DNA from 4 places in the Streptomyces sp. NPDC059832 genome. Region 3 is predicted to be linked to each of the others. Evidence: riboswitches for the same ligand, from Rfam matches in the RefSeq annotation. Region 3 holds a riboswitch; each other region holds the start of a gene.
What was found. A riboswitch is a leader RNA that binds a small molecule or an ion and turns the genes downstream of it on or off. The one in region 3 is predicted to bind cobalamin.
Positions count from the first base shown of each region.

Region 1: it holds a riboswitch for cobalamin, as region 3 does, so the genes downstream of both, ACFV8T_RS25880 (cobalamin biosynthesis protein) here and cobN (cobaltochelatase subunit CobN) in region 3, are expected to answer to the same signal.
Region 2: it holds a riboswitch for cobalamin, as region 3 does, so the genes downstream of both, ACFV8T_RS20710 (ribonucleoside-diphosphate reductase subunit alpha) here and cobN (cobaltochelatase subunit CobN) in region 3, are expected to answer to the same signal.
Region 4: it holds a riboswitch for cobalamin, as region 3 does, so the genes downstream of both, metE (5-methyltetrahydropteroyltriglutamate--homocysteine S-methyltransferase) here and cobN (cobaltochelatase subunit CobN) in region 3, are expected to answer to the same signal.

Region 1 is NZ_JBHWIY010000015.1:117,102-122,783, forward strand. It holds gene ACFV8T_RS25870 (putative cobaltochelatase) at 1-429, opposite strand, end outside; gene ACFV8T_RS25875 (cobyric acid synthase) at 491-2,017, opposite strand; gene ACFV8T_RS25880 (cobalamin biosynthesis protein) at 2,014-3,012, opposite strand; cobalamin riboswitch at 3,157-3,288, opposite strand; gene ACFV8T_RS25885 (hypothetical protein) at 3,440-3,670, opposite strand; gene ACFV8T_RS25890 (anion permease) at 3,693-4,958, opposite strand; gene ACFV8T_RS25895 (class II aldolase/adducin family protein) at 5,168-5,682, shown strand, end outside.
Region 2 is NZ_JBHWIY010000011.1:19,938-25,619, reverse strand. It holds gene ACFV8T_RS20720 (DUF3311 domain-containing protein) at 1-219, shown strand, start outside; gene mctP (monocarboxylate uptake permease MctP) at 216-1,850, shown strand; cobalamin riboswitch at 2,016-2,157, shown strand; gene ACFV8T_RS20710 (ribonucleoside-diphosphate reductase subunit alpha) at 2,297-4,708, shown strand; gene ACFV8T_RS20705 (ribonucleotide-diphosphate reductase subunit beta) at 4,708-5,682, shown strand, end outside.
Region 3 is NZ_JBHWIY010000012.1:88,893-94,574, forward strand. It holds gene cobN (cobaltochelatase subunit CobN) at 264-3,860, opposite strand; adenosylcobalamin (AdoCbl) riboswitch at 3,947-4,027, opposite strand; gene cobG (precorrin-3B synthase) at 4,128-5,447, shown strand; gene ACFV8T_RS22390 (precorrin-8X methylmutase) at 5,511-5,682, shown strand, end outside.
Region 4 is NZ_JBHWIY010000022.1:331-5,415, forward strand. It holds gene ACFV8T_RS30425 (MFS transporter) at 1-1,219, shown strand, start outside; gene ACFV8T_RS30430 (hypothetical protein) at 1,507-1,926, opposite strand; cobalamin riboswitch at 2,228-2,445, shown strand; gene metE (5-methyltetrahydropteroyltriglutamate--homocysteine S-methyltransferase) at 2,604-4,922, shown strand.

The DNA.
Region 1 (5,682 bases), on a different contig from region 3:
GTGGAGCAGGTTGACCTCGTCGACGTAGAGAATCCCGCGATGCGCGTCGGCGAGCAGGCCCGGCTCGAACGCCTTCACACCCTCCGCGAGCGCCCGCTCGATGTCGAGCGCCCCGACGAGCCGGTCCTCGGACGCGCCGACGGGCAGCTCCACCATCCGGGCGTCCCGCGACACACCGGTCCCCGCCTCATGGGGCCCGTCGGGACACGCCGGGTCCGGCGACGCGGGGGCGCAGGAGAAACGGCATCCGGACACGACGTCCACCCCCGGCAGCAGCGCCGAGAGCGCGCGCACGGCGGTGCTCTTCGCGGTGCCCTTCTCTCCCCTTACGAGCACGCCACCGATGTTCGGTGCGACGGAGTTGAGCAGCAGGGCGAGTTGCAGGTCCTGCTGCCCGACGACGGCGGTGAACGGGAAATGCGTGCTCACGAGGCGATCCTTCCTGCGGGTGTATGGGCATGAACAAGGCGGCCTCGGCCGGCGCCCGGGGTCATCGGCGGCCTCCGGGGGCTCCGGGCGCTCCGGGGGCGATGAAGGGAAGCCCCGACGGCGCGCCCGACTCTATGAGCCGCAGCAACGCGTCGGTGTCCGCGTGCTCTTCGACGAGATCGCCGAGGCGGTCGAGCTGTTCCTCGCGCAGCGCCGCGAACCCGGTGTCGGGAGCGGGGACGAAGCGCCGGCCGGCGGCCCGCGCGACCTCGGTCAGGAAGCGGCGGCGGAATTCGTCGCTCTCCAGCGAACCGTGCCAGTGGGTGCCCCACACGGCGCCGACCCGGCAACCGTCCAGGAACGCCTCTCCGCCGCGTACGTCCGCCACGCCGTGGTGGATCTCGTACCCCTCGACCGGCGCGCCGAGCGCCTCGCCGACGGGCCGGGCCAGGGTCTTCTCGCGGTCGAAGCGGACGCGTACGGGGAGGAGGCCGAGGCCCTCGACCAGCCCGGCCCGGGACTCGACCTCGTCCTCGATGCGCTCGCCGAGGAGCTGGAAGCCGCCGCAGATGCCGAGGACCGGCCGGCCCTCGGCCGCGCGCCGCGCCAGTGCGTCGGCGAGGCCGCGCTCGCGCAGCCAGGCCAGCGCCTTCACGGTGCCGCGGGTGCCCGGCACGACGACGAGGTCGGCGTCGGACAGCTCCTCGGCGCGGTCCACGAATCTGACGACGACGCCGGGCTCGGCGGCCAGCGCGTCCACATCGGTGAAGTTCGACATCAGGGGCACCGCGCACACCGCGACGCGCAGCACGTCCTCGCCGTGCGGCGGCGCGACGACCGATTCGCGCACGGCTCCGCGCAACGAGACCCGCAGACCGTCCTCCTCGTCGATGCCGAGGCCGTGGGCGAAGGGCAGCACCCCGTACGTCGGCCGCCCGGTGATGTCCCGCAGCATCTCCAGGCCCGGCTCCAGCAGCGACACGTCGCCGCGGAACTTGTTGACGAGATAGCCGGCGATCAGCGACTGGTCCTCCGCGGCGAGCAGCGCCGTCGTACCGAAGAAGGAGGCGAAGACGCCGCCGCGGTCGATGTCGCCGACGACCACCACCGGGAAGCGCGCCGCCCGTGCGATGCCCATGTTCACGATGTCCGTGCGCCGCAGATTGATCTCGGCCGGGCTGCCCGCCCCCTCGCAGATCACCGCGTCGTACGTGCCCCGGAGCTGCTCCAGGCAGTCCACGACCGTGGAGAGGAGCGCTTCCTGCCTGCCCCCGTGGTAGCCGCGCGCGCTCATCTCGCCGACCGGCTTCCCCATCAGGACGACCTGGCTGGAGCGGTCGCTGCCGGGCTTGAGCAGGACCGGGTTCATCAGCGCGGTCGGCTCGACGCGGGCGGCCTGGGCCTGCATGGCCTGGGCGCGCCCGATCTCGGCACCCTCGCGGGTGACGAAAGAGTTCAGCGACATGTTCTGCGCCTTGAAGGGTGCCACCTTCACGCCCCGGCGCACGAGCCAGCGGCAGATGCCTGCCGTCACGACGCTCTTGCCCGCGTCGGAAGTGGTTCCGGCGACCAGCAGTCCGCCGCTCATGTGCTTCTCCGTCCTGCGATGCGAGGCGCTGCCGTCCGGCGCCCCGCGATCCGTCGTGCGGCGAGGGCCGCGCCGATCCGTCCCGCCACGCACACGCCGAGGGCCAGCGCGCCCACCCGGCGCGACAGCCGTACCGCGCGCTCGATGTCCTCGGTCTCCACGGCCCGGCCCGTCTCCCCGTTGAGCACGGGGCGGTGCTCGATCCGGCCGCCGTACGCGAGGGTTCCGCCGAGGCGCACGCCGAGCGCACCCGCGAACGAGGCTTCCACCGGGCCCGCGTTGGGGCTCGGGTGCTTGGCGGCATCGGCCCGCCAGGCGCGGACCGCTCCGCCCGGCCGCCCGCCGGCGGCCACGGCGAGCAGGGCCGTGAGCCGGGCGCCGGGCCAGCCCGCGAGGTCGTCGAGGCGGGCCGAGGCCCAGCCGTAGCGCCGGTGGCGGGGCGACTTGTGACCGACCATCGCGTCGAGGGTGTTGGCGGCCCGGAAGCCGGCCAGCCCGGGGACCCCGGCCAGCGCGCCCCACACCAGGGCGCCGACCACGGCGTCCGAGGTGTTCTCCGCCACGGACTCCACCACGGCGCGGGCGATCTGCGGCCCGTCCAGGGACTGCGGGTCGCGCCCGCACAGATGCGGCAGCCGCTCGCGGGCCAGGTCGAGGTCACCGGCCGCCAGGGCGTCGCCGATGGCCCGCGCCTCGCGCCCCAGGGACGTACCGCCGACGACGGACCAGGTGGCGGCCGCGGTCAGCGCCACGGAGGCGGCGGGGCTGCGGCGTACGGCGCGGGCGATCAGCGCGGCACCACCTGCGGCGCCTCCGGCGCAGACGAGGGTGTGCAGCGCGCCCCACCCGCGGTGGTCGCGCCACAGACGGCGTTCGACGCCCGCCGCGGCCCGCCCGAAGGCGGCGACCGGGTGTCCCCTGCGGGGGTCACCGAGCAGCAGATCGCCGATCAGACCGGCCGTGGCGCCGTACGCGAAGATGCGGTCGGCTCGCACGGCTCAACCGGCCGTCGCGCCTCGGAGGACCTTCGTACAGGCGGCTCTCGTCGAGAGCGCCGGAACAGCGGACGCAGGGCGGCCAGGCATGGCGATATGTCCTCACTCAGGGTCCGCGCCCTGGTTCGACGTGACCGGCGACGAGAGTCTCCTGGCTCCCGGATCCGCGGTTCCCCCGGCCTTCCAGCCCGCTCGCGCGTGCCGTGACTTCCGGTGTGGGGGACCGCTCCCCGGTGACAGTGGCGGGACCGCGCCGGATTCGCACCGGCTTCCTCTGCTGTCGCCGTAATTGGCTCCGGCAGTCCACCACGCTCTGCGAACGCCCGTCAACCTGCCGTTGACCTGCGACGGCGCAGTGTGCTGAGACCCACATCGGGCCGGACACCCGTGGTGTCCGGCCCGATGGGAGAGCGTGCGCGGGAGCGGCTCAGGCGACGATCAGATAGATGCCGTACGCGACGGCCGCCGCGCACAGCGTGAAGCAGACGTACGCGCCGGCGCGGGCCAGCAGCAGCGAGCCGCCGGAGCCGCCCTGCGCCGCCGGTTCCGGCTGCTTGGAGAGGCCGACGATGCCCAGGGTGAAGAGGCCCACCAGCGCGACGGTGACAACGAGGGAGACGCCGAATACGGAGCCGAGGGCTGCCCAGTCGATGTTCATGCTGAATCCTTAGACGGCCGGGTCAGACGGTGGCGGGTCGCGCCGGGTCCTGGGTGGTTCCGGCCGGGGCCGGAATGGTGGTCATGAGGTTCTGGGCCGTCGCCTGGGCCGCGGTGGGCGGCGGGCTGACGGCGGCGATGGCCGTGGTGACGACACCCGCGGGCTCGATGCCGACGTCCGCCGGCGCGACGTCGTCGTGGCCGACCGGCTTGCGGCGCGACACCAGCCAGATCGCGCCGGAACCCGCGACCAGCAGCACCGCGACGACCACGACGCCCCAGGTGCCCTGCTTGGTGAGGAGCTCCGCGCCCGCGCCGACCAGACCCGCGGCCGGCAGGGTCAGACCCCAGGCGACGAACATCCGGGTGGCGGTGGACCAGCGGACCACACCGCCCTGGCGGCCGAGGCCCGCGCCCATCACGGCGCCGGAGCAGGACTGGGTGGTGGAGAGGGAGAAACCGAGGTGCGAGGAGGCCAGGATGACGGTGGCCGCGCTGGTCTGGGCGGCGAAGCCCTGCGGCGGCCTGAGGTCGGTGAGGCCGCTGCCCATGGTGCGGATGATGCGCCAGCCGCCCAGGTAGGTGCCGAGCGCGATGGCCGTACCGGCGCAGACGATGACCCAGACCGGCGGGTTGGCGCCCGGGTGCAGGACACCGCCGGTGACCAGGGCCAGGGTGATGATGCCCATGGTCTTCTGCGCGTCGTTGGTGCCGTGGGCGAGGGAGACCAGTCCGGCCGAGGCGATCTGGCCCGCGCGGTACCCCTTGGCGGTGGCCTTCTCCTGGGCGTCGTTGCGGACCTTCCCGCCGATCCGGTACGTCAGCCTGGTGGCCAGCAGCGCGGCCAGACCGGCGACGATCGGGGCGGCGAGGGCGGGCAGCAGCACCTTGGTGACGACGGTGCCGCCGTTGACGGACGACCAGCCCGCCGACATCACGGCCGCGCCGATCAGACCGCCGAACAGGGCGTGCGAGGAGCTGGACGGCAGTCCGACCAGCCAGGTCAGCAGATTCCACAGAATGGCGCCGACGAGTGCCGCGAAGATGACTTCTGTTCGCAGCCCGTCCTCGTTGATGATCCCGCCGGAGATCGTCTTGGCGACCTCCACCGACAGGAACGCGCCGACGAGATTGAGAACGGCGGACATGGCCACCGCTGTCTTCGGTCTGAGTGCACCGGTCGAGATGGTTGTCGCCATCGCGTTCGCGGTGTCGTGGAAACCGTTCGTGAAATCGAACACTAGAGCTGTCACGATCACAATCGCGAGTAGCAGCGTGATGTGTTCCATTTACCCAGGCAATCGTTCGACGTCATTGGCATGTGGACCGTAGGCAACCTGGGTGAACGGAAGGTGAACTAGGCGGGGCGTCGGGGTGTTCCAAACCGGAGCGGAAGCATTCCGCTTGTGTCCGGGCGAGGCGTGGCCCGGCTTTCCGGCGGGGCGCGGCTGTGGCCGATCGCATACCCGTTCGCCTCCGGGGCTGACAGGATCGGCGTATGAGCGAGCAGCAGCGGGACGCGATCAGGCGCGCCTGGGACGGTGTCGTCACCACCGCCCGGCGGACGGCGGCCGAGGGCCTCGTCGTCGGGACCTCGGGAAACGTGTCGGCACGGGTCGGCGACACCATCCTGGTCACGCCGAGCGGAGTGCCGTACGACCGGCTGGGTCCCGAGGACGCCGTCGGCGTCGATCCGGAAGGCAACCGCGTACTCGGCGAACTGGCCCCGACCAGCGAACTGCCGCTCCACCTCGCCGTCTACCGGAACACCGACGCGGCCGCCGTCGTGCACACCCACGCGGTGCACGCCACGGCCGTCTCCACACTGGTCCCCGAGGTCCCGTCGATCCACTACGCCGCCGCCGTGCTGGGCGGCCCCGTCCGCGTCGCGGCCTACGCGCGCTACGGCACCGCGGAACTGGCCGAGAACATGCTCGCCGCCCTGCACGGCCGTACCGGCTGCCTGCTCCAGAACCACGGAACCGTCACCTACGGAACCACCCTGGACGAGGC
Region 2 (5,682 bases), on a different contig from region 3:
ACACCGGTCCGGGTGGTCATCGCCCTCTGTCTCGTCGCGCCGTTCGTGGCGATGCTCTGGGTGAGTTCGTACGCGAAGGTGGACCCCACCTTCATCGGCATTCCGTTCTTCTACTGGTACCAGATGCTCTGGGTGCTGATCTCCACCGCGCTCACGATGACCGCGTACAAGCTGTGGCAGCGTGACCAGCGCGCCCGCAAGGGAGGTGAGTCGGCATGAAGGACGGTGTGAACGGCGTCGCGCTCGGCGTCTTCATCTTCTTCTTCGTGGCCGTCACGGTCATGGGCTTCCTGGCGGCGCGCTGGCGCAAGGCCGAGAACGAGGCCAGCCTCGACGAATGGGGCCTGGGCGGACGGTCGTTCGGCACCTGGGTCACCTGGTTCCTGCTCGGCGGCGACCTGTACACCGCGTACACCTTCGTCGCCGTTCCGGCGGCGATCTACGCGGCGGGCGCGGCGGGCTTCTTCGCCGTGCCCTACACGATCCTCGTGTACCCGCTGATCTTCACCTTCCTGCCGCGGCTCTGGTCGGTCTCGCACAAGCACGGGTACGTCACCACCTCGGACTTCGTCCGTGGGCGCTTCGGCTCTAAGAGCCTCTCGCTGGCGGTCGCCATCACGGGCATCCTCGCCACGATGCCGTACATCGCGCTCCAACTCGTCGGCATCCAGGCGGTGCTGGACGTGATGGGCGTCGGCGGCGGCGAGAACACCCACTGGTTCATCAAGGACCTGCCGCTGCTGATCGCGTTCGCGGTGCTCGCCGCGTACACCTACTCGTCCGGCCTGCGGGCGCCCGCGCTGATCGCGTTCGTCAAGGACGGACTGATCTACCTGGTCATCGCGGTGGCGATCATCTACATCCCGATCAAGCTGGGCGGCTTCGACGACATCTTCGCCAAGGCGGGCGAGGCGTTCTCCCGGACCAACCCGGCCACCGGCAAGCCGCGCGGCGCGCTCGCACCGGGCGAGGCCGGCCAATGGGGTTACGCCACCCTGGCGTTGGGCTCGGCGCTGGCGCTGTTCATGTATCCGCACTCGATCACGGCGACGCTCTCCAGTCGCAGCCGCAACGTGATCCGGCGCAACACCACGATCCTGCCGCTGTACTCGCTGATGCTGGGCCTGCTGGCGCTGCTCGGCTTCATGGCCATCGCCGCCGGGATCAAGGTGGACAACGGGCAGCTGGCCATCCCCCAGCTGTTCGAGACCATGTTCCCGGACTGGTTCGCGGGCGTCGCGTTCGCCGCCATCGGCATCGGCGCGCTGGTGCCCGCCGCGATCATGTCGATCGCCGCGGCGAACCTCTTCACCCGCAACATCTACAAGGACTTCCTGAAGCCGGACGCGACCCCGGAGCAGGAGACCAAGGTCTCCAAGCTGGTGTCGCTGCTGGTCAAGGTCGGCGCGCTCGCCTTCGTCCTCACCATGGACAAGACGGTCGCGATCAACTTCCAGCTGCTCGGCGGCATCTGGATCCTCCAGACGATGCCGGCCCTGGTCGGCGGCCTGTTCACCCGCTGGTTCCACCGCTGGGCGCTGCTCGCGGGCTGGGCGGTCGGCATGGTGTACGGGACGGTGGCCGCGTACGGGGTCGCCAGCCCGACCCAGGCGCACTTCGGCGGGTCCTCCAAGGAGATCCCCGGCATCGGCGAGATCGGCTACATCGGCCTCACCGCGTTCGTGCTGAACGTGGTGGTGACGGTGGTGCTCACCTTCGTCCTGAACGCCGTGAAGGCGCCCGCCGGGATCGACGAGACCTCCCCGTCCGACTACACGGCCGACGCGGGCGACCCGGGCGTCAGCACGGAGCTCCCGCCGGCCACGGCGGGGGCGCCGGGCGGTCACTGAGACTCGCGCCAACGGCCCGTCGACGGCCCGTCGAGCCCCCTCCAGCGGGGCACGGCGGGCCGTCGGTTCGATCCGGCCGGGCGGCCCGGGAAAGGGCCGTACGGCTCGTTCTGTGGGCCCGCCCCGACCGGCGCGACACAACATGTGGGGGCTGCCTCATCGGGCAGCCCCCACATGTATGCTCGTCCTCGCTGTCGCCGCAGGGGAATCCGGTGCGAATCCGGAACTGTCCCGCAACGGTGTATTCAGTGCGCTTTTGTGCACCCCCGAGTCAGTCCGATGACCTGCCGGCAGCGCATCCGGCTCGACCGAACCGGATGCCCAGACGTCCGGGCCTCGCGGTTGGGCCGGTGGACGCCGTGCGGAGTGCTGCCCTGCCCCGGGTACGCGCCCGTAGGGCTGCCCCGTTCCCCGCCGGCCCCGAGCCGAGCGAGGGAGAGCACCACGTGACCATCGCGCCAGCCGATCCGGCTTCAGTCGCCGTGTCCGCAGCAGCCGAGTCCGAGGCAGTCGCACAGGACGGACCGGGAACCGCACTGCTGCGGACCCTGACCGACCTCACCGCCGATCTGCCCGACACCGACCCCGGCCGCGTCGCCGCTGCCGCGCTGCGCGGTCGCAGCGCCCGAGCGGACGAGGCCGAGCTGCGCTCGCTGGCCACCGAGGCCGCCGCGGGCCTGATCTCCGAGGACCCCGCCTACTCCCGGCTCGCCGCCCGGCTCCTGACCCTCACCATCGCGGACGAGGCGGCCGGCCAGGGCGCGGTCTCCTTCTCCGCCTCGGTCGCCGTCGGGCACCGCGAGGGCCTGATCGCGGACCGTACCGCCGAGTTCGTCGCCCGCCACGCGGCCGCGCTGGACGCGCTGGTGGCGCGTTCGCTCGCCGACGGCGCGGACGACCGCTTCGGCTACTTCGGTCTGCGGACCCTGCACAGCCGCTATCTGCTGCGCCACCCGCACACCCGCCAGGTCATCGAGACGCCCCAGCACTTCATGCTGCGGGTCGCGTCCGGGCTCGCCGAGGACGACTCGCAGCGCGCGGTGGACGAAGTGGCGGCGCTGTACGGGCTGATGAGCCGGCTCGACTACCTTCCCTCCTCCCCCACGCTCTTCAACTCCGGCACCCGGCACCCGCAGATGTCCTCCTGCTACCTGCTGGACTCCCCGCTGGACGAGCTCGACTCGATCTACGACCGCTACCACCAGGTGGCCCGGCTCTCGAAGCACGCGGGCGGCATCGGTCTGTCGTACTCCCGCATCCGCTCCCGCGGTTCGCTGATCCGTGGCACCAACGGGCACTCCAACGGCATCGTGCCGTTCCTGAAGACGCTCGACGCCTCCGTCGCCGCGGTCAACCAGGGGGGCCGCCGCAAGGGCGCCGCCGCCGTGTACCTGGAGACCTGGCACGCGGACATCGAGGAGTTCCTGGAGCTGCGCGACAACACGGGTGAGGACCAGCGGCGTACGCACAACCTCAACCTGGCGCACTGGATCCCGGACGAGTTCATGCGCCGGGTCGACGCGGACGGCGACTGGTCGCTGTTCTCGCCCGCCGACGTACCCGGTCTCGTCGACCTGTGGGGCGACGAGTTCGACGCCGCGTACCGGGCCGCCGAGGCGAAGGGGCTGGCCCGCAAGTCGATCCCGGCCCGCGAGCTGTACGGCCGGATGATGCGCACCCTCGCGCAGACCGGCCAGGGCTGGATGACGTTCAAGGACGCCTCCAACCGGACCGCGAACCAGACCGCAGAGCCGGGCAGCGTCGTCCACTCCTCGAACCTGTGCACCGAGATCCTGGAAGTCACCGACGACGGCGAGACGGCGGTCTGCAACCTGGGCTCGGTCAACCTCGGCGCGTTCGTCGCCGACGGTGACATCGACTGGGAGCGGCTGGACGCCACCGTCCGCACCGCCGTGACCTTCCTCGACCGGGTCGTCGACATCAACTTCTACCCGACCGAGCAGGCCGGCCGCTCCAACGCGAAGTGGCGCCCGGTGGGCCTGGGCGCCATGGGTCTCCAGGACGTCTTCTTCCAGCTGCGGCTGCCCTTCGACTCCCCCGAGGCCCGCGCGCTCTCCACGAGGATCTCCGAGCGGATCATGCTCGCCGCGTACGAGGCGTCGTGCGAGCTGGCCGAGCGGTCCGGCCCGCTGCCCGCCTGGTCGCAGACGCGCGCCGCGCGCGGTGTGCTGCACCCCGACCACTACGACACCGAGCTGAACTGGCCGGAGCGGTGGGACGCGCTGCGCGCCCGCGTCGCGAAGAGCGGGATGCGCAACTCGCTGCTGCTCGCCATCGCGCCGACGGCGACGATCGCCTCGATCGCGGGGGTCTACGAGTGCATCGAGCCGCAGGTCTCCAACCTCTTCAAGCGCGAGACGCTCAGCGGTGAGTTCCTCCAGGTCAACGCGTACCTGGTGGATGAGCTGAAGCAGCTCGGGGTGTGGGACGCGCGGACCCGTGAGGCGCTGCGCGAGGCCAGCGGCTCGGTGCAGGGCTTCGCCTGGATCCCGGAGGACGTGCGGGCGCTGTACCGCACGGCGTGGGAGATCCCGCAGCGCGGCCTGATCGACATGGCGGCGGCCCGTACGCCGTTCCTGGACCAGAGCCAGTCGCTGAACCTGTTCCTGGAGACGCCGACGATCGGCAAGCTCTCCTCGATGTACGCGTACGCCTGGAAGCAGGGGCTGAAGACGACGTACTACCTGCGCTCGCGCCCGGCGACCCGGATCGCCCGTGCCGCCTCCGGCCAGGCCGCGACCGCCGCCCCCATTCCCGTACAGCAGGCTTCGGCGCCCGACGCGGACGCCATCGCCTGCTCCCTCGAAAACCCCGAGTCCTGCGAGGCCTGCCAGTAATGAGCTCCACCGACGCCGACAAGAACCTTCTGGACCCGGGCTTCGAACTGACGCTGCGGCCGATGCGCTACCCGGACTTCTACGAGCGCTACCGCGACGCGATCAAGAACACCTGGACGGTGGAGGAGGTCGACCTGCACTCCGACGTCGCCGACCTCGCCAAGCTGTCCCCCGGCGAGCAGCACATGATCGGCCGGCTGGTCGCGTTCTTCGCGACGGGCGACTCGATCGTCTCCAACAACCTCGTGCTGACGCTGTACAAGCACATCAACTCCCCCGAGGCGCGGCTGTACCTGTCGCGGCAGCTCTTCGAGGAGGCCGTGCACGTCCAGTTCTATCTGACGCTGCTGGACACCTATCTGCCCGACCCGGACGACCGTGCCGCCGCGTTCGACGCGGTCGAGGAGATCCCCTCGATCCGCGAGAAGGCGCAGTTCTGCTTCAAGTGGATGGACTCGGTCGAGAAGATCGACCGGCTGGAGACGAAGGCCGACCGCCGTCGTTTCCTGCTGAACCTGATCTGCTTCGCGGCGTGCATCGAGGGGCTGTTCTTCTACGGCGCGTTCGCGTACGTCTACTGGTTCCGCTCGCGGGGTCTGCTGCACGGTCTCGCCACGGGCACCAACTGGGTGTTCCGTGACGAGACGATGCACATGAACTTCGCCTTCGAGGTCGTGGACACCGTCCGCAAGGAGGAGCCGGAGCTCTTCGACGACGAGCTCCAGCAGCAGGTCACCGACATGCTGAAGGAGGCCGTGGCCGCGGAGCTGCAGTTCGGCCGTGATCTGTGCGGCGACGGGCTGCCCGGCATGAACACCGAGTCGATGCGGCAGTACCTGGAGTGCGTCGCCGACCAGCGGCTCACCCGGCTGGGCTTCCCGGCGGTCTACGGCTCGGAGAACCCGTTCTCGTTCATGGAGCTGCAGGGCGTGCAGGAGCTGACGAACTTCTTCGAGCGCCGCCCGTCCGCGTAC
Region 3 (5,682 bases):
CGCTGTCCGAGCACGATCACACGATCAGCGAGTACGCCGGTGGCAGGCACGATCCGGTTCACCGGACCGAACTGCTCCCCCGTGTGCACGTCGATGCCCCACGTCCGGCCGAGTGCTTCCCACAGGCCGCCGACCGTGGCACCGGCGCAGGTCGTCCGCATCAGCCCTGTCAGCGTCACGAACAACAGCCGAGCCCCGGCCGGTGTCGCGGCCGGGGCTCGGTCACATGTCGCTGTCCGGTGGTCCGGTACCGGGCCCGGGGGTCAGTCCTCGCCCTCCAGGTTGCCCTCCGTCTCCAGGTATGCCTGGCGCAGGGCTTCGAGGACGGCCGGGTCGGGCTTGGCCCACATGCCGCGGGATTCCGCCTCCAGGAGGCGTTCCGCGATGCCGTGCAGGGCCCAGGGGTTGGCCTGCTGGAGGAACTCCCGGTTGGTCGGGTCCAGGACGTACGTCTCGGTGAGCTTGTCGTACATCCAGTCGGCGACCACGCCCGTCGTCGCGTCGTAGCCGAAGAGGTAGTCGACGGTGGCGGCCAGTTCGAAGGCGCCCTTGTAGCCGTGCCGCCGCATCGCCTCGATCCACTTGGGGTTCACCACCCGGGCGCGGAAGACCCGAGAGGTCTCCTCCACCAGGGTGCGGGTGCGGACCGTCTCGGGGCGGGTGGAGTCGCCGATGTACGCCTCCGGGGCGGTGCCGCGCAGGGCTCGGACGGTGGCCACCATGCCACCGTGGTACTGGAAGTAGTCGTCGGAGTCGGCGATGTCGTGTTCGCGGGTGTCGGTGTTCTTGGCCGCGACCGCGATCCGCTTGTACGCCGTCTCCATCTCCTCACGGGCCGGGCGGCCGTCGAGTTCGCGTCCGTAGGCGTAGCCGCCCCACACCGTGTAGACCTCGGCGAGGTCCGCGTCGGTGCGCCAGTCGCGGGAGTCGATCAGCTGGAGCAGACCGGCGCCGTACGTACCGGGGCGGGAGCCGAAGATACGGGTGGTGGCGCGGCGTTCGTCGCCGTGGGCGGCCAGGTCGGCCTGGGTGTGGGCGCGTACGTGGTTCTGCTCGGCAGGCTCGTCCAGGGACGCGGCCAGGCGGACCGCGTCGTCGAGGAGGCCGATGGTGTGCGGGAAGGCGTCGCGGAAGAAACCGCTGATGCGGAGGGTGACATCGATGCGCGGGCGTCCGAGTTCGGCCGGCGGGATCGCCTCCAGGCCGGTGACGCGGCGCGAGGCGTCGTCCCAGACCGGGCGGACGCCGAGCAGGGCGAAGGCCTCGGCGACATCGTCGCCGGCGGTGCGCATCGCGCTCGTACCCCACAGGGACAGGCCGACCGAGGTGGGCCAGTCGCCGTTGTCGGTGCGGTAGCGCTCCAGGAGCGAGTCGGCCAGGGCCTGACCGGTCTCCCAGGCGAGGCGCGAGGGCACGGCCTTGGGGTCGACGGAGTAGAAGTTGCGTCCGGTCGGCAGGACGTTGACCAGACCGCGGAGCGGGGAGCCCGAGGGTCCGGCGGGGACGAATCCGCCGTCCAGCGCGTGGAGGGCGTGGTCGAGTTCGTCGGTCGTGGCGGCCAGCCGCGGCACCACCTCGCGGGCCGCGAAGTCGAGGATGTCGCTGACGGCCCGCGGGTGCCCGGCCGCCACTCCGGCGACGGCTTCCGGGGACCAGTCCGCGTCCTCCATCGCCTGGACCAGGGCGCGGGCCCGCTCCTCGGCCTCGTCGGCGGTGACCCGGGTCGCGGCGGACTCGTCGAGCCCCAACGCCTCGCGCAGACCCGGCAGGGAGGCCGTGCCACCCCAGATCTGACGGGCGCGCAGGATCGCGAGGACGAGGTTGACCCGGTCGGCGCCGGCCGGGGCACCGCCCAGGACATGCAGGCCGTCGCGGATCTGCGCGTCCTTGATCTCGCAGAGCCAGCCGTCGAGATGCATGATGAACTCGTCGAAGCCCTCGTCCTCGGGGCGGTCTTCGAGCCCCAGGTCGTGATCGAGCTTGGCCGCCTGGATCAGGGTCCAGATCTGTGCGCGGATCGCCGGCAGCTTCGCCGGGTCCATCGCCGCGATCTGGGCGTGCTCGTCCAGGAGTTGTTCGAGCCGGGCGATGTCCCCGTAGCTGTCGGCGCGCGCCATCGGCGGTACGAGGTGGTCCACGAGGGTGGCGTGGACGCGCCGCTTGGCCTGCGTCCCCTCGCCCGGGTCGTTGACCAGGAACGGGTAGATGAGCGGGAGGTCGCCGAGGGCGGCGTCGGGGCCGCAGGCGGCGGAGAGGCCGGCGTTCTTGCCCGGCAGCCATTCCAGGTTGCCGTGCTTGCCGAGGTGGATCATCGCGTCGGCGCCGAAGCCGTTGTCGTCGGCCGGGGCGGCGATCCAGCGGTAGGCGGCCAGGTAGTGGTGCGAGGGCGGCAGATCGGGGTCGTGGTAGATCGCGATCGGGTTCTCGCCGAAGCCGCGCGGCGGCTGGATGAGGATGAGCAGATTGCCGCGGCGCAGGGCCGCGAGGACGATGTCGCCGTCCGGGTTGCTCGACCGGTCCACGAACATCTCGCCCGGGGCGGGGCCCCAGTGCTGCTCGACGGCTTCGCGGAGCTCGGCCGGGAGGGTCGCGTACCAGCGCCGGTAGTCGGCGGCCGGGATGCGGACCGGGTTGCGGGCCAACTGCTCCTCAGTGAGCCACTCCTGGTCGTGGCCGCCCGCCTCGATCAGCGCGCGGATCAGCTCGTCGCCGTCGCCCGACGCGAGGCCGGGGACCTCCTCCGTACCGAAGTCGTATCCCTCGGCGCGGAGTCGGCGCAGCAGGGCGACGGCGCTGGCCGGGGTGTCGAGGCCGACCGCGTTGCCGATCCGGGAGTGCTTGGTCGGGTACGCGGAGAGGACGAGCGCGATCCGCTTCTCGGCGGCCGGGATGTGGCGCAGCCGGGCATGGCGCACGGCGATCCCGGCGACGCGGGCGGCGCGCTCGGTGTCGGCGACGTACGCGGGCAGGCCGTCCTCGTCGATCTCCTTGAACGAGAACGGCACGGTGATCAGGCGGCCGTCGAACTCGGGGACCGCGATCTGGCTGGCGGCGTCGAGCGGGGAGACTCCCTCGTCGTTGTCTTCCCAGTCGGTGCGCGAACCGGTGAGGCAGAGGGCCTGGAGGATGGGTACGTCGAGGCCGCTGAGAACGCCCGCGTCCCAGGACTCGTCGTCACCGCCCGCCGACGCCTCGGCGGGCCGGGTGCCGCCCGCGGCGAGGACGGTCGTCACGATCGCGTCGGCGGCGCGCAGTGCTTCGATGAGTTCGGGCTCGGGGGTGCGCAGCGAGGCGACGTACAGCGGCAGCGCACGGGCGCCCGCGTCCTCGACGGCACGGCACAGGGCCTCGATGAACGCGGTGTTGCCGCTCATGTGGTGGGCGCGGTAGTAGAGCACGGCGACGACCGGGCCGTCGGTGCGCCGGGGGGTGCGCTCCAGCGGGCCCCAGGAGGGTGCCGGGGCGGGCGGGGCGAAGCCGTGGCCGGTGAGCAGGACGGTGTCGGAGAGGAAGCGGGCGAGCTGGTCCAGGTTGCCCGGCCCGCCGTGGGCCAGATAGGCATGGGCCTCGGCGGCGATGCCGATGGGGACCGTCGAGGCGGCCATCAGCTGGGCGTCGGGGGCCTGTTCGCCGGTGAGGACGACGACGGGGCGTCCGGTGGCGAGCACTTGGTCGAGGCCGTCCTGCCAGGCGCGTACCCCGCCGAGGAGGCGCACGACGACCAGGTCGACGCCGTCCAGGAGCTGTGGCAGGTCCTGGAGCGGGAGCCGGGAGGGATTGGCGTAGCGGTAGGAGACCGGGCCCTCCGAGGCGCGGGCGCTGAGCAGGTCGGTGTCGGACGTCGACAGGAGCAGGATCATGCGGCGTCGGGCCTTCCTCGGGGTGTCCACGCCCCGGGCGGTGTCGGAATGAAGCTCCCCGCTCGAACGGATCCGAGCGTGTGGGGAAGGGAGTTCCTGACTTGCCCGGCCGTGGCCGGACTCACAGTGGCGGGACCGTGCCGGACTTGCACCGGACTTCCTCCCCTGTCGCCGTCTGTGGCGACGACGTGCCGGATGGCCCGTCACTAGGCATAGTAAGGGCCGGTCAACCGATGGAGGACATACGGATCTGGTCAGATGGTCGGTATGCTCGCCGCCATGCCACGACCTGCCACTTCGCCTTCACCGCCGGGAGACGCGTCTCCCCGGGACCGCGGTGACGCCTGCCCCGGCACGCTGCGGCTGCACCGGGCGGACGACGGCGCTCTGGCCCGCGTCCGTGTTCCCGGCGGTCTGCTGACCGCGGAGCAGGCGGACGCCCTGGGGGCGTTGGCGGGGAGCCTGGGCGATGGTGAGTTGCATCTCACTTCGCGCGGCAATGTCCAGTTGCGCGGGCTGGGTCCGGACTGCGGAGGCGAACTGGCCGACGGGCTGGGCGAGGCGGGGCTGCTGCGCTCCGCGCGCCACGAGCGGATACGCAACATCGTGGCGTCGCCGCTCTCGGGGCTCGACGGCCGCGGCGCACGGGACGTCGGCCCCTGGCTGTCCGCGCTGGACGCGCTGTTGTGCGCGGGCGACCGGACGGCGGGCCTCTCGGGCAGGTTCCTGTTCGTGCTCGACGACGGACGTGGCGATGTGGACGCGCTGGGCGGCGACGTGACGTTGCTGGCGCAGGATGACGGAACGGCGCTGCTGCGGATCGGCACGGCCGGGACCGTGGTACGGATACCGGGCGCGCAGGCGCCGCAGGCCGCCCTCCTGGCGGCCGGGACCTTCCTGGATCAGGCGTCGGGCACCGGTGCCTGGCGCGTGCCGGACCTGCCCGGCGGTGCCGGATCCCTCTTCGACGAGGTCGTACGACGGTTGCGTGCGACGGGTACCGGCACCACTTCCACCGAGGACCGTGCCTGCCCGCGGAGCTCGGACGGCCCCGCCCCCGGCGTCGTGACCGGCCGGCACGACGGGGCCGCGCTGTCCGTCGGCATCCCCCTGGGGCGCGTCGGCCCGGCGCAGTGGCGGTCGTTGACGGACACGGCCCGGCACCGGGGCCGCGGTGAGTTGCGGCTGACACCGTGGCGCGGGGTCGTCGTACCGGGGGTGGAGCGGCGGCGGGCCGCAGGGCTGCTGGACGATCTGGGGGCCACCGGCCTCGTCGTCGGACCCGGCTCCCCCTGGGCCGGGGTGGGTGCCTGTATCGGCCGGCCCGGCTGCGCGAAGTCGCTGGCCGATGTGCGGGCCCAGGCGGCGGACGCGGTGGGGGCCGTGGGCCCGTTGCCGGTGTACTGGTCCGGGTGCGAGCGCCGGTGCGGCCACCCCCGCGGCGAGTGGGTGGACGTCGTCGCCACCCCCGACGGACACCGGATCTCGCTCGTACGGGGCGAGGTACGGGACGCGCCCGTGAGCGTCCCCGACAGCCCCGGTGGGCTCGCCGCCGCGGTGGCCGCGGCCCGCCGCGCGCGCGGCTGATCCCGTACACCCCACTCCCCTGTACCCGACCGTCGCACGCCCGAGGAAGAGAGCGAAAGCACTGTGCACCAGTACGAGAAGGACGGACCGGCGATCTACCGCCAGTCCTTCGCCACGATCCGTGCAGAGGCGGATCTCGCAGGCCTGCCCGCCGATGTGAGCCAGGTCGCGGTCCGCATGATCCACGCCTGCGGGATGGTCGACCTCGTCCGTGATCTCGCTTTCACCCCGGACG
Region 4 (5,085 bases), on a different contig from region 3:
CGCCTACATCATGTCGTTCCTGGACCGGACCAACATCGGCCTGGCCAAGGAACGCCTGGAGGTCGACCTGGGCATCTCCGCCGCGGCCTACGGGCTGGGCGCGGGGCTGTTCTTCCTCACCTACGCGATCTCCGAGGTGCCCAGCAACCTGATCATGTACCGCGTGGGCGCCCGTTGGTGGATCACCCGGATCATGCTGACCTGGGGCGTCATCTCCGCCTGCATGGCCTTCGTACAGGGTGAGAAGTCCTTCTACGCCATGCGGCTGCTGCTCGGCGCCGCCGAGGCCGGGCTGCTGCCGGGCATCCTGCTCTACTTCACCTACTGGTTCCGCTCCGAGATCCGCGGCAGGGCCATCGGACTGCTCCTGCTCGGCGCCTCCATCGCCAGCGTCGTCGGGAACCCGCTCGGCGGACTGCTCATGGAGATGGACGGGCTCGGCGGCTGGCACGGCTGGCAGTGGATGTTCGTCATCGAGGGGGTCCCCTGCCTCTTCCTGGCATTCGCCATCTTCCGGTTCCTGCCCGACGGCCCGGCCAAGGCGCCCTGGCTGACGGCGGAGGAGGCCCGGCTGGTCCAGGACGCGGTCACCCGCGAACAGGCCGAGGGCGCCGAGGCGGCCGGCAACGGCTCCGGATCCGGCTCCCTGCTGACGGTGCTGCGCGACAAACAGATGCTGCTGGCCATCTTCGCCAACTGGACCCACCAGGTCGCCCTGTACTCCGTCGTCTACTTCCTGCCCGGCATCATCGGCGGCTGGGGCGATCTCTCGCCGTTCACCATCGGCCTGCTGACCGGACTGCCCTGGCTCACCGCGGCCGTCGGTGCCGTACTGGTGCCGCCGCGCGCGACGACACCCCGGCGCTCCCGCAACTTCGTGGTGGTCGGACTGCTGATGATGTTCACCGGCCTCATCGTCGCCGCCGTCGCCGGTCCCGTGATCGCCCTGCTCGGCTTCTGCTTCACCGGCCTGGCGTTCTTCGTCGTCCAGCCCCTGCTGTTCAACTTCCCCGCCACCCGGCTCTCGGGCAAGACCCTCGCCGGCGGCCTGGCCCTGCTCAACACCATCGGCATCACCGGCGGCTTCGTCGGCCCGTACATCATGGGCTACGCCGAGGACGCCACCGGCAACCATCTGTCCGGCCTGTGGGTGTCCATCGTCCTGCTGGCCCTCGGCGCAGTGGCGGCCACGCGGCTGCGCTTCTCCCCCAAGTCCTGAAGCGCGCTCCGGGGCGCGGGCCGGCCCGGGACCTCCCCATCGGCCGGGGCGGTCCCGCGGGCGCCCGCGCCCCGGAGCAGGTCCGGTTCCAACCTGACCACCTTGCCCCCGGAGACATCGGCCGCGCCCCACGGCCCGAGCCGGACGGACCGGGACCTGCCACGGCGACTCCCGGACGACGCGCGCCCTGGACCGACATCGTTGCCGATGTACGTGTGCTCGGCGCCGGTCCCGCATCCCGCGCCGTTCACGCTGTCTGCGATCCCTCTCGGGCGCACGTGCGCCCGTCAGTTGAAAGTCGTGTCGGAGAAATTCTGCTGCTGCCCCTGGATGACCGGGCCGGTCCGGGCGCCCTCGCTGACGCTGTTGTGAACTGTCACGGTCGGCACACCCGCCGCTGCGGGGGCGAGTTCATCCAGCAGGAGTCGCAGTTCCTGTGCTGCCGCCGGGTCCGCCCGCAGCGCTCGACGCAGTCTGAGCCGCCACTCGTCCTCGATGTCCTCCGCGACATCCGGCGCCTCACCGTCACGGGCCGAGATGAGTTCCGCCCGGGACGCTTCGAGTTCTTCGTCCACACCACCGGTTTCCTCGCCCCGAGCGAGGAAACGTGCCACTCGCGCCCGCGTCTGTGTCCAGGCGTCCGAGACCATGAGCCCCATCAAGGTCGTCGCCCCCGTCTCCGCCAGCGCCGCCAACTCCGCTTCCACGATGCCCCCGTTGTGTCGCCGTCGCGCTGCGCGCGTGTGAAGTTGCTCCTCCCACGGTAGAGAGCGGACGAGCGCTTCGGAAGCACGCCCAGGGGCGCGGCGCGGCCGAGAACCAGCCATCGGGTCGAGGATCACCGAGGCGGCGGTGTCACGCCGCTCGGGGAAGGTGCGACGCCGGAGGGTCGTGTGGCGGCCGGTGGTCCGTCGCGCGCCCCTTCAGCCTGCCCGGCCGGACCGATCCCGTGGCTCATGTCACGTTCCGGAATGTGAACTGCGGTGCCCCGGGAGCGATCCGCCCTCTAGTCTGGCCGGTGCAGCTGGTTCGCCCTGCCCGCCAGGCAGGCGCGTCGTAAGAGGGAACCCGGTGGGAATCCGGGACTGCCCCGCAGCGGTGAGCGGGAACGACCGCCGTCATACGCACTGGATCCGGACGGATCCGGGAAGCGACGGCCAGTAGGTGTCTGCCCTCGGCAGATGTGCCCGCGAGTCCGAAGACCTGCCCGTTGCCCGCACGCGACCCCTCGTGTGCGGATATCCCGGTGACCTCGTGGGCGGGTCGGCGTACATACCGGACGGAAGACCGCACCCATGGCGTGCGCATCCGTCCGGTTCGTCATCCCTTCGCGTCCGTGTCCCGTCCCGGGATCTCAAGGAGTCATCTCGCGAAGGAGATTTCCGTGACAGCACAGCCCGCAGCCGCGGCAGCACACGCCACCGTGTACGGCTACCCCCGCCAGGGTCCGGACCGGGAACTGAAGAAGGCCATCGAGGGTTACTGGAAGGGCCGGGTCACCGCCGACGCCCTCCGGGAAACGGCGGCCGGCCTGCGCCGGTCCAACTGGCGGCAACTGGCGGACGCCGGTGTCCACGAGGTGCCCACCGGCGACTTCTCCTACTACGACCACGTCCTGGACACCAGCGTCATGATCGGCGCAGTCCCCCGCCGGCACCGTGAGGCCGTCGAATCCGACGCGCTCGACGGCTACTTCGCGATGGCCCGCGGCACCCAGGACGTGGCGCCGCTGGAGATGACCAAGTGGTTCGACACCAACTACCACTACCTCGTCCCCGAACTCGGCCCGGACACCGTCTTCACCACCGACTCCACCAAGCAGGTCGCCGAGCTGAAGGAAGCCCTCGCGCTCGGACACACCGCCCGGCCGGTGCTCGTCGGCCCCGTCACGTACCTGCTGCTCGCCAAGCCCGCCCCCGGGGTGGCGGCCGACTTCGAACCGCTCACCCTGCTGGACCGTCTGCTGCCGGTCTACGCGGAGGTACTCGGCGATCTGCGCGCCACCGGCGCGGAGTGGGTCCAGCTCGACGAGCCCGCACTGGTCCAGGACCGGACGCCGGCCGAGTTGAACGCCGCTGCCCGCACGTACCGTGAACTCGGCGGCCTGACCGACCGGCCCAAGCTGCTCGTGGCCTCGTACTTCGGCCGGCTCGGCGAGGCGCTCCCCGTACTGGCGAAGGCCCCGGTGGACGGACTGGCACTGGACTTCACCGACGCCGCCGCCGCCAACCTCGCGGACCTCGCCACCGCCGGCGGGCTGCCCGGCAAACGGCTCGTCGCGGGCGTGGTCGACGGCCGCAACATCTGGATCAACGACTACGAGAAGTCGCTGGCCACCCTCGCCACACTTCTCGGCCTCGCCGACCGGGTCGACGTGGCCGCCTCCTGCTCCCTGCTGCACGTCCCCCTCGACACAGCACCCGAACGGGACATCGACCCCCAGGTCCTTCGCTGGCTCGCCTTCGCCCGGCAGAAGACCACCGAGATCGTCACTCTGGCCAAGGGGCTGGCCAGGGGCACCGGCGCCATCGCCACGGAGATCGCCGCCAACCGGGCCGACCTCGCCTCACGCGCGCACTCCCCCCTCACCCGCGACCCCGCCGTACGCGCCAGGACCGCGGCCGTCACCGACCTCGACGGCCGTCGCTCCCAGCCGTACACCGAGCGCGCCGCCGCCCAACGGGCCCACCTCGGACTGCCGTTGCTGCCCACGACCACCATCGGCTCCTTCCCGCAGACCGACGAACTGCGCACGGCCCGCGCCAACCTGCGCGCGGGCCGGATCGACACGGCCGGTTACGAGGAGCGGATCAGGGCCGAGATCGGCGAGGTCGTCGCCTTCCAGGAAAAGGCCGGCATCGACGTCCTGGTGCACGGCGAACCCGAACGCAACGACATGGTCCAGTACTTCGCCGAACAGCTCACCGGCTACCTCGCCACGCAGCACGGCTGGGTCCAGTCCTACGGCACCCGCTACGTCCGGCCGCCGGTGCTCGCGGGTGACATCTCCCGCCCCGAACCGATGACGGTGCGCTGGACCTCGTACGCCCAGTCGCTCACCGACCGTCCGGTCAAGGGCATGCTGACCGGGCCGGTCACCATGCTGGCCTGGTCCTTCGTCCGCGACGACCAACCGCTCGGCGACACCGCCCGGCAGGTCGCCCTCGCCCTGCGCGACGAGGTCGACGACCTGGAAGCCAGTGGCACCTCGGTCATCCAGGTCGACGAACCCGCCCTGCGCGAGACCCTCCCCCTGCGCGCGGCGGACCACGCCGCTTACCTGGAGTGGGCCACCGAGTCGTTCCGTCTCACCACCAGCGGCGTGCGTCCGGACACCCAGATCCACACCCACATGTGCTACGCCGAGTTCGGCGACATCGTCCAGGCCATCGACAACCTCGACGCCGACGTCATCAGCCTGGAGGCCGCCCGCTCCCACATGCAGGTCGCCCGCGAACTCGCCGCGCACGGCTACCCGCGCGAGGCCGGACCCGGTGTCTACGACATCCACTCCCCGCGCGTGCCCGATGCGGACGAGGCCGCCGCCCTGCTCCGCAAGGGGCTCAAGGCCATTCCCGCCGAACGGTTGTGGGTCAACCCCGACTGCGGTCTGAAGACACGCGGCTGGCCCGAGACCAAGTCGTCCCTGGAGAACCTGGTCGCCGCGGCCCGCACGGTACGCGGGGAGCTGCCCGCGTCCTGACGGCAGGCGCCCGACGGGCCGGGGCGCCCACGAGCGCCCCGGCCCCGGTACGACACACGGTGCGCGGCAGCAGAGGCGAAGCCAGGTCCTGTCGTCAAAGCCGCCGTCTGCCGTACCGCCGCCGTCCGGGCGACGACGGCAGTTCGACGACAGGGCCCAGGAC